Regions from separate parts of the Shewanella sp. MSW genome, predicted to be linked through region 4. Evidence: predicted binding sites of a transcription regulator. Region 4 holds the regulator's gene; each other region holds the start of a gene.

The links. Region 4 encodes sigma-54, which starts transcription at its own class of promoters, with help from an activator protein. Its sites were predicted from a motif close to GTTGGCACGNNNNTNGNNT; they were not measured.
Region 1: the regulator sigma-54 is predicted to act here: its motif matches at 1,602-1,620, upstream of fliE (flagellar hook-basal body complex protein FliE).
Region 2: the regulator sigma-54 is predicted to act here: its motif matches at 1,152-1,170, upstream of AYI96_RS19395 (FlgO family outer membrane protein).
Region 3: the regulator sigma-54 is predicted to act here: its motif matches at 1,649-1,667, upstream of AYI96_RS02740 (nitric-oxide reductase large subunit).

What each region holds. Positions count from the first base shown of each region.
Region 1 covers NZ_LVDR01000014.1:111,612-114,941, forward strand. The annotation lists gene fliF (flagellar basal-body MS-ring/collar protein FliF) at 1-1,174, opposite strand, end outside; gene fliE (flagellar hook-basal body complex protein FliE) at 1,216-1,548, opposite strand; gene AYI96_RS15215 (sigma-54-dependent transcriptional regulator) at 1,727-3,058, opposite strand; gene AYI96_RS15220 (sensor histidine kinase) at 3,055-3,330, opposite strand, start outside.
Region 2 covers NZ_LVDR01000026.1:14,722-18,051, forward strand. The annotation lists gene AYI96_RS19390 (flagellar assembly protein FlgT) at 1-628, opposite strand, end outside; gene AYI96_RS19395 (FlgO family outer membrane protein) at 1,328-1,978, shown strand; gene AYI96_RS19400 (LPP20 family lipoprotein) at 1,978-2,445, shown strand; gene AYI96_RS19405 (flagella synthesis protein FlgN) at 2,698-3,129, opposite strand; gene flgM (flagellar biosynthesis anti-sigma factor FlgM) at 3,129-3,330, opposite strand, start outside.
Region 3 covers NZ_LVDR01000002.1:262,956-266,285, reverse strand. The annotation lists gene AYI96_RS02745 (potassium/proton antiporter) at 1-1,197, opposite strand, end outside; gene AYI96_RS02740 (nitric-oxide reductase large subunit) at 1,712-3,330, shown strand, end outside.
Region 4 covers NZ_LVDR01000003.1:341,342-344,671, forward strand. The annotation lists gene lptA (lipopolysaccharide transport periplasmic protein LptA) at 1-483, shown strand, start outside; gene lptB (LPS export ABC transporter ATP-binding protein) at 480-1,208, shown strand; gene AYI96_RS04740 (RNA polymerase factor sigma-54) at 1,304-2,767, shown strand; gene hpf (ribosome hibernation promoting factor) at 2,799-3,086, shown strand; gene ptsN (PTS IIA-like nitrogen regulatory protein PtsN) at 3,089-3,330, shown strand, end outside.

The DNA.
Region 1 (3,330 bases), on a different contig from region 4:
CAGCACCTGCCTTGTAGTCGACCGCCACTGAGACACTGACCCGGCGTACCACACCTATCTGCTGACGGGTATGGCTGATGGTGGTATCCAGCTCAAAATTACGGGTCGCTTCCCTATGGCTGTTGCCTGAAGTAACACTGCTGCTTTCTGCGGCATCGGCAGCGTTTTCAGGAATATTGGACTCCATCGGCGGCTGATTGGAAAGGGCTCCGGGGATGCCGCCACTGCTGCCACCAACGCTGTTGTTTTCCACTGTCATTTCACTGCGAAGTGATGGCAGATCCGGGTTGAAACGCTTGGCTGTTTGCTCGACGGCGGTGAAGTCCATGCTGACATCCACCTGGGAAGTGAAATTTTCCGGGCCGAGGATCGGCATCAGAATCGAATCTATCTTGTTGCGGTATTCGTTTTCTTTTTGCTGCACCAGCTCAAGCTCGCGTCTGGCGCGGGCAGATACCCCATCCTGACTGCCTGAGTTCAGCAAGCGGCCGTTGGAGTCTGTCACAGTCACCCGGCTGGGATCCATGTCATGAACTGCAGAGGCAACAATATCTACTATTGCATCAACCTCTTCCTGGCCCAAACCGCCCCTGCGAGTACTGACCACCACTGTGGCACTGGGTTTGGCGCGATTGCGGGCGAATACATTTTCCTTTGGCAGCGCCAGGATCACCTTGGCACGGCTGACACTATTGAGCTCTTCAATCGCCCGCGCCAGATTCATCTCCTGACTCTGCTTCAGCCGGGCTTGTTCCATCCGCTGACTGACACCAAAGCCGGAATCCTGGCTCAGATAATCCTTGGCATCGGCGCTGGAATCTATACCGGCGCGGCTCAGCATCATCTTCACGTCCTGGTACTTGTCTTCAGGCACAGTAATCACATCGACTTCAATCTTGTACGGCACCCGGTTCTTATCCAGTACATCGAGAACCTGTACCATCTCCTGGGTATCCATCTTGCCCAGTGGCCGATATTCAGGCTCCTGAGCCCAAATCATCACAAATACCGCCAGTGCCAGACAGATAGCCAATGCCAGGATCATGGTGATCTGCCGCAGCATATCCACTCCCCCGAGGGAGCCCAATACACCCGACTTATTTTCCTGTTGGGCCCCATCCAGCGTAGTTCCAGCGGCGGAAACATTGGATCCTGCTACTAATTCTGTGCTCACTGTGCGTTCCTGTTATCCGGGATCTGTGATGCAAGCAGGCCTTAAACAGGCATGCTCATAATCTCTTTGTAGGCTTCAACCAGCTTGTTGCGCACCTGCACTGTGGCCTCGAAGGCAACGCTGGCTTTCTCGCGGGCAATAACAGTGTCAGACAGAGACACAGTGGTGTCGCCCATCTCCAGCCGGGTGGCCAGATTGGATGATGTGCTTTGCAACTCACTGACATTGCCTACGGCCTGGGCCAGTAATTGGCCGAAATCAGTTCCTGAGGTATTGCCCACCTGACGTACAGGCGAAGACTGAAATCCCGTTGGGGCAATTTCACCTTTAAGTGATTGCATTTCCTGCAATAAAGAATTGGCACCTATTTGCATCTTCTCACTCCTGTCGTCAGCGAATTGACGAAAAACCTGGGTTACCGGACTCTATGCAATTAGTTTGCCAAAAGTGGAATAATCAAAATTGAGAGAGCTAAAGGCCCTGAATTCAAGCAGAGCCAGAGGAAAGACAAAAGGATTGGAAAGCGGCCTGACGGCCGCTTTGGGAGATGACTCAGGCGGGCACCTCTATGCCCATCTCACGCATACGCGCCATCTTGTATCTGAGAGTGCGGGCACTGATCCCCAATTTCTCGGCTACCAGCTTGCGACTGCCCTGACACTGGGCCAGAGTCTCGAGAATAATCACATGCTCCTGAGCCTTGAGCTCATCACCGAGCGCCTCAGGCGTTTCCTGGGCTGTGGTATCTCGCAGCGCAACATCCTGCAAATCGATAATGATATCGCCGGCTTCTATCTGCCCTTGATTCAAGATCAGTGCACGCTGGATCACGTTATCCAGCTCACGGACATTCCCCGGCCAGCGGTGGGCCAACAAACGCCGCACGGCAGCATCGCTAAGAGCTGGAACCGGGTTAATTGCCGCATTTTCGGCATGGCGTGCCAACAGATGCTTGGCCAGCGGAATGATATCCGCCGGTCTTTGATTCAATGCCGGCCAGGCAAGCGGGAACACATTGATCCTGTAATAAAGATCTTCGCGAAACTCGCCCTTGGCCACCATATCTTTCAGATCCCGGTTGGAAGTTGCCAGTACCCGGACATCGAGCTTAATGGTCTTGCGGCCCCCCAGGCGTTCAACCTCACGCTCCTGCAGCACCCGCAGCAGCTTGGCCTGCAAAGACAGCTCCATCTCGGAAATCTCATCGAGCAGCAGTGTGCCACCATGAGCTTGTTCAAACTTGCCGGGGCAAGCCTGATAAGCCCCGGTAAAGGCGCCTTTCTCGTAGCCAAACAAGGTGGCTTCCAGCATATTTTCCGGGATGGCAGCGCAGTTAATCGCCACAAAAGGCCCGTCAGGTCTTTGGCTGTGCTGATGAATGTAGCGAGCCAACACCTCTTTGCCCGAGCCGCTGGGGCCACTTATCATCACAGAGGCGTCAGAAGCGGCTACCCGCTGCGCCAATGCCAGCAAGGCCAAGCTCTTTTCATCAGCCACTACGGGGCTGCCACTAACCACCTTGGGGCGTAAATAACGACTCACCTGATTAAGCAGCACCTGAGGAGCAAACGGCTTGGCGAGATAATCTACCGCTCCCAACTTGATAGCACTGACGGCATTATCAATAGTGGCATAGGCCGTCATCAACAGGACTGGCAACTGCGGATGTTGCTGACGCAGATAATCCAGCAGCCCCATACCGCCGATACCCTCCATCTGTACATCGCTTATCACCATGTCAAAACGATTACCTTTCAAAGCCGTTATCGCTTCTTCGGCGCTGGCGACGTCAACACACTCGTAACAGGCCAGCAGCAAGGTATCGAGCAGCGCTTCCCGGAGTGCGGCGTCATCTTCCACCAAAAGAATTTTTGCTTCGCTCATACCGCCCCCCCTTGAGAAGCTGTCATCAGTGGGAAGCTCAGCGTAACGGTACAACCGGTGTCCAACTCACAGCTGAGATCCAATTTGCCGCCGTGGCTGCGCACGACTGACTGCACCACCGCCAGCCCAAGTCCTGTGCCCTGACGCTTGGTGGTAAAGAAAGGCTCCAACACCTGTTTTTGCATCTTGCTATCAAGCCCCTTGCCGTTATCTATCACATCAAGGCGCAGTGCCTGGTCACAGCTCAGGCGCAGAATGACGTTTGTGGCACC
Region 2 (3,330 bases), on a different contig from region 4:
TGGAGATATCTATGATTTGCGGCAGCAACAGATATTGGCTGTCGGTAATTTCACTTATCCAGGTCGGCAGGCGGTAGCCGCGGATATTGATAAGCTCCTCTTTGATATCCAGCCGCTCGTTGGCGTGCAGGTGAGCAAAGCTGGTGGAGGATTGTTTATCCAGCGTTGCTGCTATCCGTTCGGACAGGCTTCGCTGGAAATTTTCCAACTGACCATAACGCAGTTGGCTTCTGTCTTTAATGGCGGCCTGGGGGACCAGGATAGCGGCCTTGATGGCTGAGCTTTGGCACTTGTTATCCGGGCCGTCGAGAATATCGAGCCGCATAACCACTTTGAGCTTGTCTCCCTGGCGCATTTCGCTGACCAGTTCGACACTGCTTATCTGCGCCTGGCTGGAGAGGCTGAAATCGTTTTGGGTCAAGCGCCCCTGGCTGACACTCTGGGTCGATTGAAAACTGCCACCACGGGAGAGCAGTGCCATGTTGATGGCGTTGTCCATTGCCGCTTCCCGTGCCTGGGTTAGATTGCCATTGATTATTTTGGCTTCACCTCGGGCCTCGGTCCACTCTGCCATGGCGTTGAGGCTGATGCCCAGCAACGGCAGCAAGAACAAGGGGCACAATCTCATAAGGCGGTTCCTCAAAATGGAAGTCAGGGTGACGGAATTTTGCCGCCACTTAAGCTGGTATCGCTTGGTATTCAAATTTTATGCCAGAGAGAGGGAGGGGGTACTGTGTTATTTGTGAATGCCAGGCTAAAGAACGGCAAGCATTTGCCGATAAAGCCAAAGAAGCTTTCGACAAACCTTGTTGTCCGAAAGAGCAAGGCTGGATAAATAAGTAATACAAGTGGTTCGGCCATTTCACGTCAGTTACTACGGCCAATGAGATGCTCAATTAGGCTTATTTCTCAAGGTTGTTAAACACGACTAAACCAGAGAACTCGCCGGTGGACGCTGAGGGCTAAGGAAGGTGCGAATAAGTTCTCGTGGCACTTTCTTGATGTAGGGAATAGGTTGCTGTGTGGCTTACTGGCCTGCCTGCTGTGTTGTGCTTCTTGCAAAGGCCTGGGGGCATTTGCCGTTGCATCCAGACCTGTACGCCGGAGCAGAGCACATATGGGGGCTTGTTCGCACTTTCCCTAAGTTCTTGGTTGGTATTTTATTTGCATAGTTTTAATGCAAATAAAAAGAGCTTGGCATTATTGGTGCTGACGATGTTACCGACACTATTACTGTCTGCAACGTCCTTGGGTCAATCCTGCAGGTGTTGTATGACTGACTAAGTAGAATAAGCCTGCTGGTTCAAGGTTTACGTCAGGCTCCTGAATGAAGTTAACAGCCCACTCCGGCAACAGTGAGACGGATATTATGTATAAAGCCCTGTGTATATTGCCTTTACTTCTGCTGTCTGCCTGCAGTACGACATCACAGCAACCGCAAGCTGAGTTCAAGCCGCAACAAGCACCAGTCAATCTATTGGCGCATCAGTTGGTGGATGAATTGGTAATCCATAATGATGCTCTCAAACCGACTCAGCCGCTATTGGTGATGACGCCTGCGATAGTGGAGGATATGCAAGGCAGTAATGCACTGGCCTCACAGCTACAGCAGAGCTTAATGACGGCTTTTCATCAGCGCGGCTTTAATCTGGTGGATTTGAACCTGGCCGAAGCGGTGCGGGTAACGCCACAGGGGGATTTTATTCTTACCCGCGACTGGCAACAATTGCCGACGGATATTGCGGTGGATCATGTACTGGTCACCAGCATGAGCCAGGCTAAAGGTGAGATCTTGTTCAACAGTCGGATTGTTAACATCAATAACAATCGGGTGCTTTCGACGGCCGGGGCGCGGGTGCTTGAGGCGCAACTACCGGGTTATCTGGCGCCATCCCACAAGGTGGTGTCAAAAGAAGGCCTGCTTTATCGCTATGAAAACCGCGGAGAAGATAAGAGCCGGATAGTGGGAGACAAGTAATGAAGTATTGGAACAACACACTGACATTGGTCACGCTGGTATTGGCGTTAGTTCTGGGTGGCTGCGCCGATAAGGACAGATATGTGCAGTGGGAGACAGAGGCGCCAAGCAGTTTTCCCAAATTGACGGCAATAGGCTATGCCCCGCTGGCCAGCCAACCAGCTAAGGAACAGTCGCAAAAGGTGCTGATGGCGATGCAAGCATCCAAGATTGCCGCTTATCGGGAACTGGCCGAACAAGTTTATGGCCAACGTTTGTCGGCTGATAGCAAGGTCAGTGACTGGATGTTGAAAGGCGATAATATCCAGGCCTCGGTTTCCGGGGTGATCCGCGGCGCCAGGGTTGTGCGCAGTTATCCGGCCGGCGATCATTATGTGACCGAGCTTGAGCTGGACTTCGCCCAGGTGTGGGATCTGTATCAGCAACAAAATCGCCCCCAGAGAGTGAAAGAGATCACTTATTTTTAGGGTAATGGGTATAAGTCAAAAGCAGCCTTCTTTGGCTGCTTTTTTTGTGGCCTTTTTGTGGCTTAAGAATCTTTGCTGAATTGAGAGGTGGGTATACGTTCTGTTCTGGGGGGCATCTTGTATTTGACCCCCTTGGCTTTAGCGCCCTGAGTTTAGTCGGGGGAAGGCAAGGGGGGACAGGAGTTTGGGTCGCACCAAGAAGCCGAACTTACTGAATTAGCTTAAGTAATGGAACAGCAGCAGGGCTTTAAATCAAGCCTTGAGATCGTTGCCCAGAGTGGCGATGGTTGAAGTCTTGCCTTTGCCGTCATAAGTCAGACTGGAGGCATTGCGGCTCACCTGCAGCGCCTGTGCCAGGCGATTGATACTGGCCATACTCAGCTCTATCAGGCCGGCATTTTCCTGATTGCGTAGTTGGCAAGTAGCCAATAGTTCGCGGGCTTCACTGACCTGTTCGGCCAATGGCGACTGACTGAGTTTAGCTTGTTCAGGATGAGAGGAGAGCGCCTCATCTACTGCCTTGACCTCATTGAGCAGATTGCTCTTGTCTTGGGCCAGTTGCAATAGATTATCGGCATTGCGATCGAGCAGGGCATTTTTTTCCTGCTCAATCAAGTTCAGCAGACGCTCGAGTTGAGTCATCTGCTGTGTTATCAGGCTGGTTATATCCGGGGTATCAGGCATCAGGACCCTTTATTGAGTGCGTTCAGTTCTGATTCAAATTGAGAGATGTTGGCTGCCAGTTTTTCCGGATCAACCTTGTATCTGCCTTCGGCGATCGCCAATTTGATTTCGCTGATCTTCTTTTGATCTATTTCCGGCAGTGAGGTCATCTTACTCTGAACTCCTTGCAACTGCTGCGCTTGCTGCGACACCACAACCGAG
Region 3 (3,330 bases), on a different contig from region 4:
CGGTTTGGGGGGCAACTCCACCTTGGCCAGCTGCGCCGCCTTGGATAAGGTACTGCCCTGCAGCAGCAAGGAAACCATCACCACGAAGAAGGCCAGGTTGAAGTAAAGCTGCGCCTGTGGCAGCCCCGCCATCATGGGAAATACCGCGAGAATAATGGGTACGGCGCCGCGCAGCCCAACCCAGGAGATAAACCATCTGTCTCTGTCATGGAAGCTGCGAAACGGTAGCAAACTAAGCCAAACCGCAATCGGCCGCGCCAGAAAGATCATCCCAAAGGCCAGTGCCAAACCCGGTAAGGCGATATCTTTCAGATCCGATGGCGTCAGCAAGAGTCCCAGTACCAGGAACATGCCTATCTGACTGAGCCAGGTCATACCATCAAGGACGTTGAGAATCGAGTGTTTGCCACGGGTCGCCTTGTTACCGAGAAACAGACCCACCAGGTAAATAGACAGAATACCACTGCCTCCCAGGGCATTGGAGATAGCGAAGATCATCATTGCGCCACTCAGCACCAAAATGGAGTAGAGTCCTTCGGGCAATTGATTGCGATTGATAACCTGCCAGAGCAGCCAACCGCCGCCGACACCGAGGATCCCGCCCAGGCCAAACTGTTTGATAAAGCTCAGTGCCAGATAGCTGCCCGAGAGTTCATCGCCACTGCTGCCGAGAATAGCAATCAGCGTCACGGTCAAAAACACGGCCATGGGGTCATTACAACCGGATTCTATTTCCAGTGTCGAACCGACACGCTCGTTCACGTTTTTGCCTTTGAGCAGGCTAAATACCGCCGCGGCATCGGTCGAACCAACAATGGCCCCCACCAACATGCCCTGAAGTAAGCTGAGATCAAACAGCCAGGCAGCCAATAAACCTGTCAGCGTGGTGGTTAACGCCACCCCAAAAGTGGCCAAGGACAAGGCCGGCCACAATGCCACCCTGAAACTGGCAACCCGGGTACGCATGCCACCATCGAGCAGAATAACAGCCAGCGCCAGGTTACTGACCAAATAAGCCACTGAATAGTCATTGAATACTATGCCGCCTGGGCCATCTTCACCGGCAAAGATACCCACCGCAAGAAATACCACCAAAATAGGAATACCGAGTCGCGACGACACCGGGCTGAGCAATACACTGACTGCGACAAGCAAGGCCCCGACAAGGAAAAAGCTGTTGATGATATCTGCGTTCAAATGACCCTCCAGTTGAAAATGCGGGGAAGCTAATAAAAGAGAAACCTGACTCTAATGAGACTCCGGAAAACACGTGGGTTACAAACGGAATTATATCATTAATTAGGGTTATTTTTCAGTAGAAACAGTTGACTTATTTTCGCTTTCAGCGAAAAAGACCAGCAAAAGAAGCCGTGTAACCCCTTAAAAAATAGAAAATTTACCAATAAAACATCAAATATGAAGCCAAAGAAACATAAACTCAAATTAATGAAAAAAACTTAATTTTTTCAATCAACTAAAGAATTTGAAATCCAAGAATCCTCATCAATATATCAGTGATGGCTTCAGGGCAAACATTCAGTGTCATAATGACACTTTGTAATGTTAAAAAGACATTCAAAATACAATCAAAATGACACAATCAAAAACACACAAAAAAGTAAGACACTGATTAAAAACAAGAATAAAACTTGGCACATTAGCTGCTCTATGAAGGAAAACCTATCAAATAGACTTTGTCAGAGGGATGCCAATGAGCAGACAAAAATTCACCCTGATCGCACTGTTACTTGTGTTGGTCGCTTCTTTCACTGTACTTCTCAGTATCGGCAGTGAAATCTATCGGGAAAAACCACCGATTGCCGATGTCTATAGCGACAGCCAGGGCCAAGTGGTTTTCAGCGGCAAGGACATAGAACAAGGGCAGCTGGTTTGGCGCTCCATGGGCGGGCATCAGTTGGGCTCCGTCTGGGGCCATGGCGCTTATGTGGCTCCGGATTGGACTGCAGACTGGCTGCACCGTGAGGCCGAAGCCTGGCTGGATATTCGCGCCAAGGAGACATACAACAAGCCTTTCAATAGCCTGGACAAGAGTACTCAGGCCGCATTGGAGCAAGCTTTAAGGGACGATTTGCGCCATAACACTGTCACTACAGATGAGAGAGGTCACACCCGGGTGGTGCTTTCCGACACCCGTATCGCTGCCATGGCGCAAGTGAGTCAGCACTATCAATCTTTGTTTGGTGACGATCCCGCGCTGAATGAGCTGCGAGAAGCCTATGCGATGAAAACCAATACCATAGGATCTGCCGAACGCCGTCAGCAGCTCAATGCCTTCCTGTTTTGGGGCGCTTGGGCCGCAGTGACCGAGCGCCCGGATGCCAGTTACAGCTACACCAACAATTGGCCCTACGATCCGCAACTGGGCAACACACCGACCTCAGACAATATCGTCTGGTCGATTCTGAGCATAGTGACTCTGCTGGCCGGTATCGGTGCCCTGGTTTGGTATCATGCCGCCGGCAAACATGAAGCGCTGCCGGCTCCCGCCACAGAAGATCCCCTGTTCAGACACAAACCCACCCCTTCACAAAAGGCCACGGGTAAATATTTCATTACCGCTATCGGCCTATTTCTGCTGCAGATACTGCTAGGTGGCGTCACGGCGCACTATGCGGTTGAAGGCCAGGAGTTTTACGGTTTTCCCTTGAGTGAGATCCTGCCCTATTCAGTGACCCGCACCTGGCATACTCAACTGGCTGTATTCTGGATAGCGACGGCCTGGCTCGGTACCGGGCTCTATATCGCGCCGGCGCTTTCCGGCCACGAGCCAAAATATCAACGCTTCGGTGTCAACCTACTGTGGGTCGCTCTGCTGGTAGTGGTGCTGGGCTCCATGGCCGGTGAATGGCTGGGGGTACAACAATATTTCTCGCTGGACAACAACTTCCTCTTCGGTCACCAGGGATATGAATACATAGATCTCGGCCGGGTTTGGCAATTGCTGCTGTTAGCCGGATTGATGATCTGGCTGGCGCTGGTGAGCCGCGCCATGTTGCCCGCCCTGAAACAGGAATCTGAGCTAAAGCCTGTGCTCTGGGTACTCTACGCCTCCTGTGTCGCCATCGGCCTCTTCTATGGTGCCGGGCTGTTTATGGGTAAACACACTAACCTTGCCATCGCCGAATACTGGCGTTGGTGGGTAGTACATCTGTGGGTTGAAGGCTTCTTTGAAACCTTTGCCACCTCGGTTATCGCCCTGATGTTTGTGCGTCTTGGCCTTATCCGTGCCCGCAGTGCCAATGGTGCGGTACTCTTCTCTACCCTGATCTTCCTGACCGGGGGCCTGATAGGCACACTGCATCACCTCTA
Region 4 (3,330 bases):
TCGGCGGTGGCCATTGAAGAAGATCTGCTGCAAAAAGTCGAGATCAGCGCCGCCAATCAGTTTGCCGATATCAAAAACAAGCGCGTGGTATACGGCGGGCCTGTCACAGTCACCCAGGGCAGTTTGAAGCTGCTGGCCGATGAACTCACGGCTTACACTGAGGACAAGAGTGGCGAGCGGATCCTGGTGGCCAAGGGCTCACCTGCCACCTATACCCAGAAGCTGGAAGATGGCCGTCAGGCCAGTGCCAAGGCCAAAGAGATCCACTACAACATAGACAGCCGCATCATGACCTTGATAGGTCAAGCCAAAGTGGAACAGGACGGCAGCGAAGTAACCGCCGAGAAGATAGTCTACGACATCAACAAGCAGCAGCTGGAAGCGGAAAGCAGCGGCAAAGGCCAAGATAGGGTAACCACTGTTATCCAGCCGGAAAACTATCAGGATCTCAATAAGAAAGAACAGCAGCAGGAGCCGCAATGACCAGCACCCTGACGGCACAAAACCTGGCAAAGAGTTACAAGAAGCGCAACGTAGTCAAAGATGTCAGCCTATCGGTCAATACCGGCCAGATCGTGGGGCTGCTGGGCCCCAACGGGGCGGGCAAGACGACTACCTTCTATATGGTGGTTGGCCTGGTGCAGAGTGACAAGGGCCGTATTTTCATTGACGACGACGAGCTGACCTTGGATCCCATGCACCTGCGTGCCCGTAAAGGCATAGGCTATCTGCCACAGGAAGCCAGTATTTTCCGCAAGCTGTCGGTACATGACAACATCATGGCCGTACTGCAAACCCGCAAAGAGCTCAACAGCGACGAGCGCGAGGAACAACTCGAACAGTTGCTGGAAGAATTCCACATTACCCACATACGTGACAGCCTGGGGATGTCCCTCTCCGGCGGTGAACGCCGCCGGGTGGAAATCGCCCGGGCATTGGCCGCCAATCCACAGTTCATTCTGCTGGATGAGCCGTTCGCCGGTGTGGATCCCATCTCAGTTATCGATATCAAGAAAATCATCGAACAGCTTAAGTCCCGCGGTTTGGGGGTGCTGATCACAGACCACAATGTTCGCGAAACGCTCGACGTTTGTGAGCGAGCCTACATTGTCAGCCATGGGCAGTTGATTGCCGAAGGCACACCCGCTGAAATCTTGGACAACCAGCAAGTGCGTGCTGTGTACTTAGGCGAACAATTCAGGCTATAGTTAGGATCATGTCATCCGGCGGCAATTCCGGGTATTATAGTTTGTTATTATTGAATTTTTTCCTTGAAAAATAACGAGTAGGGATTAGCGGTATAATGAAAGCGTCACTCCAGCTCAAATTGGGTCAACAGTTGACCATGACACCTCAGTTGCAGCAGGCAATTCGCCTGCTGCAACTGTCGTCCCTTGAGCTGCAGCAGGAAATCCAGGAAGCCTTGGAAGCCAACCCTCTGTTGGAGATGGCCGAGGACAACCAGGATGACGCTATCGACGACAACCACAAGGAAAACGACGCCGGCGAATTGAGCGTCAAGCAGGAAGATGGTTCCACGGTAGAAACCTCAGAGGCATTGAACAATGAGTCTATGCCGGATGAATTGCCTATGGATACCACCTGGGATGAAGTCTTTACCGCCGCCAGCGCCTCAGGGCCGGCTATGGGCCGTGAAGATGATATGCCCTTCCAGGGAGAAACCAGCGAAGGTCTCTATGAACACCTGGAATGGCAAAAAAACCTGACCCCGTTTTCCGATACCGACGACGCCATTGCCACCGCCATCATAGATGCCATCGACGAGCAGGGCTATCTAACCCAGAGCACTGAGGAGATCCTCGAAGCCATGGGCAACCCTGAGATTGAGCTCGATGAAGTCGAGGCGGTACTCAAGCGGATCCAGCACTTCGATCCCATCGGCATCGCCTCCAGAGATCTGCGCGAATGCCTGCTGATCCAATTGCAACAGTTCAACGCCGACACCCCGCATCTGGCCGACGCCCGCTTGTTGATTGACGAACATCTGGATCTCATCGCTACCCGCGACTTTCGCACCCTGATGCGTAAGACCAAGCTCAAGGAAGATCAACTGCGTGACGCCATCAACCTTATTCAGAGCCTCAATCCCCGCCCCGGTTTGCTGGTGCAGCCGATGGACGAGGAATATGTGATCCCGGATGTCAGCGTCTGGAAGAAGAGCGGCCGCTGGGTAGTGGAGCTCAATCCGGACTGTATGCCCAAACTCGGGATCAACCAACAGTATGCTGCCATGGCCCGTAGCGCCCGCAGCCAATCAGACAGCCAGTTTATTCGTGGTCATCTTCAGGAAGCCAAATGGTTTATCAAGAGCCTGGAGAGCCGCAACGATACCCTGCTCAAGGTGGCCAACTGCATAGTGCAGTTCCAGCAGGGATTTTTTGAATATGGTGAAGAGGCCATGAAACCCATGGTACTCAACGATATTGCCGAGGCGGTCGAGATGCATGAATCGACCATCTCCAGGGTCACCACTCAAAAGTATATGCATACCCCGAGGGGAATATTTGAATTGAAGTACTTCTTCTCCAGCCATGTCGGTACCGAAGATGGCGGAGAATGCTCTTCCACGGCGATCAGGGCTTTTATCAAGAAGCTCGTGGCAGCGGAAAACCAGAAGAAACCTTTGAGCGACAGCAAGATGGCACAACTTCTGGCAGAACAGGGAATCAACGTTGCAAGACGCACCATAGCCAAGTATCGCGAGGCTATGATGATACCACCGTCGAACCAGCGTAAGAGTTTATAAATCCACAGTTGGAAATTGGAGGAATCTTTCTATGCAAATCAACCTGACAGGACATCATATCGAGATCACCGACTCACTGCGTGACTATGTGGAAAGTAAGTTTTCGAAACTTGAACGCCATTTCGAACAGATCAATAATGTGCACGTTGTGCTCAATGTACAAAAACTGCAACAGATTGCCGAAGCCAAGATCAACCTCACAGGCGGCGAAGTCTATGCAACTTCTGAACATGCCGACATGTATGCCGCCATCGACGTTCTGATTGATAAATTGGATCGTCAGGTCATTAAACACAAAGAAAAGCTGACAAAACACTAACGATGGAACTGAGTACCATCCTGCGGCCGGAGTGCACTACCTGTGCCACTCCGGGCAGTAAGAAAAAGGTACTGGAGCTAATTAGCGATCTCGCCAGCGCCCAGTACCCCACCCTTTCCTCTCAAGCGATTTTTGAAAGCCTTTTGGCCCGCGAAAAGATGGGGAGCACAGGTATAGGTAATGGTATTGCGATTCCGCATGGCCGGCTGCCTGATATCACAGAGCCGATTGCCGTGCTGGTCAA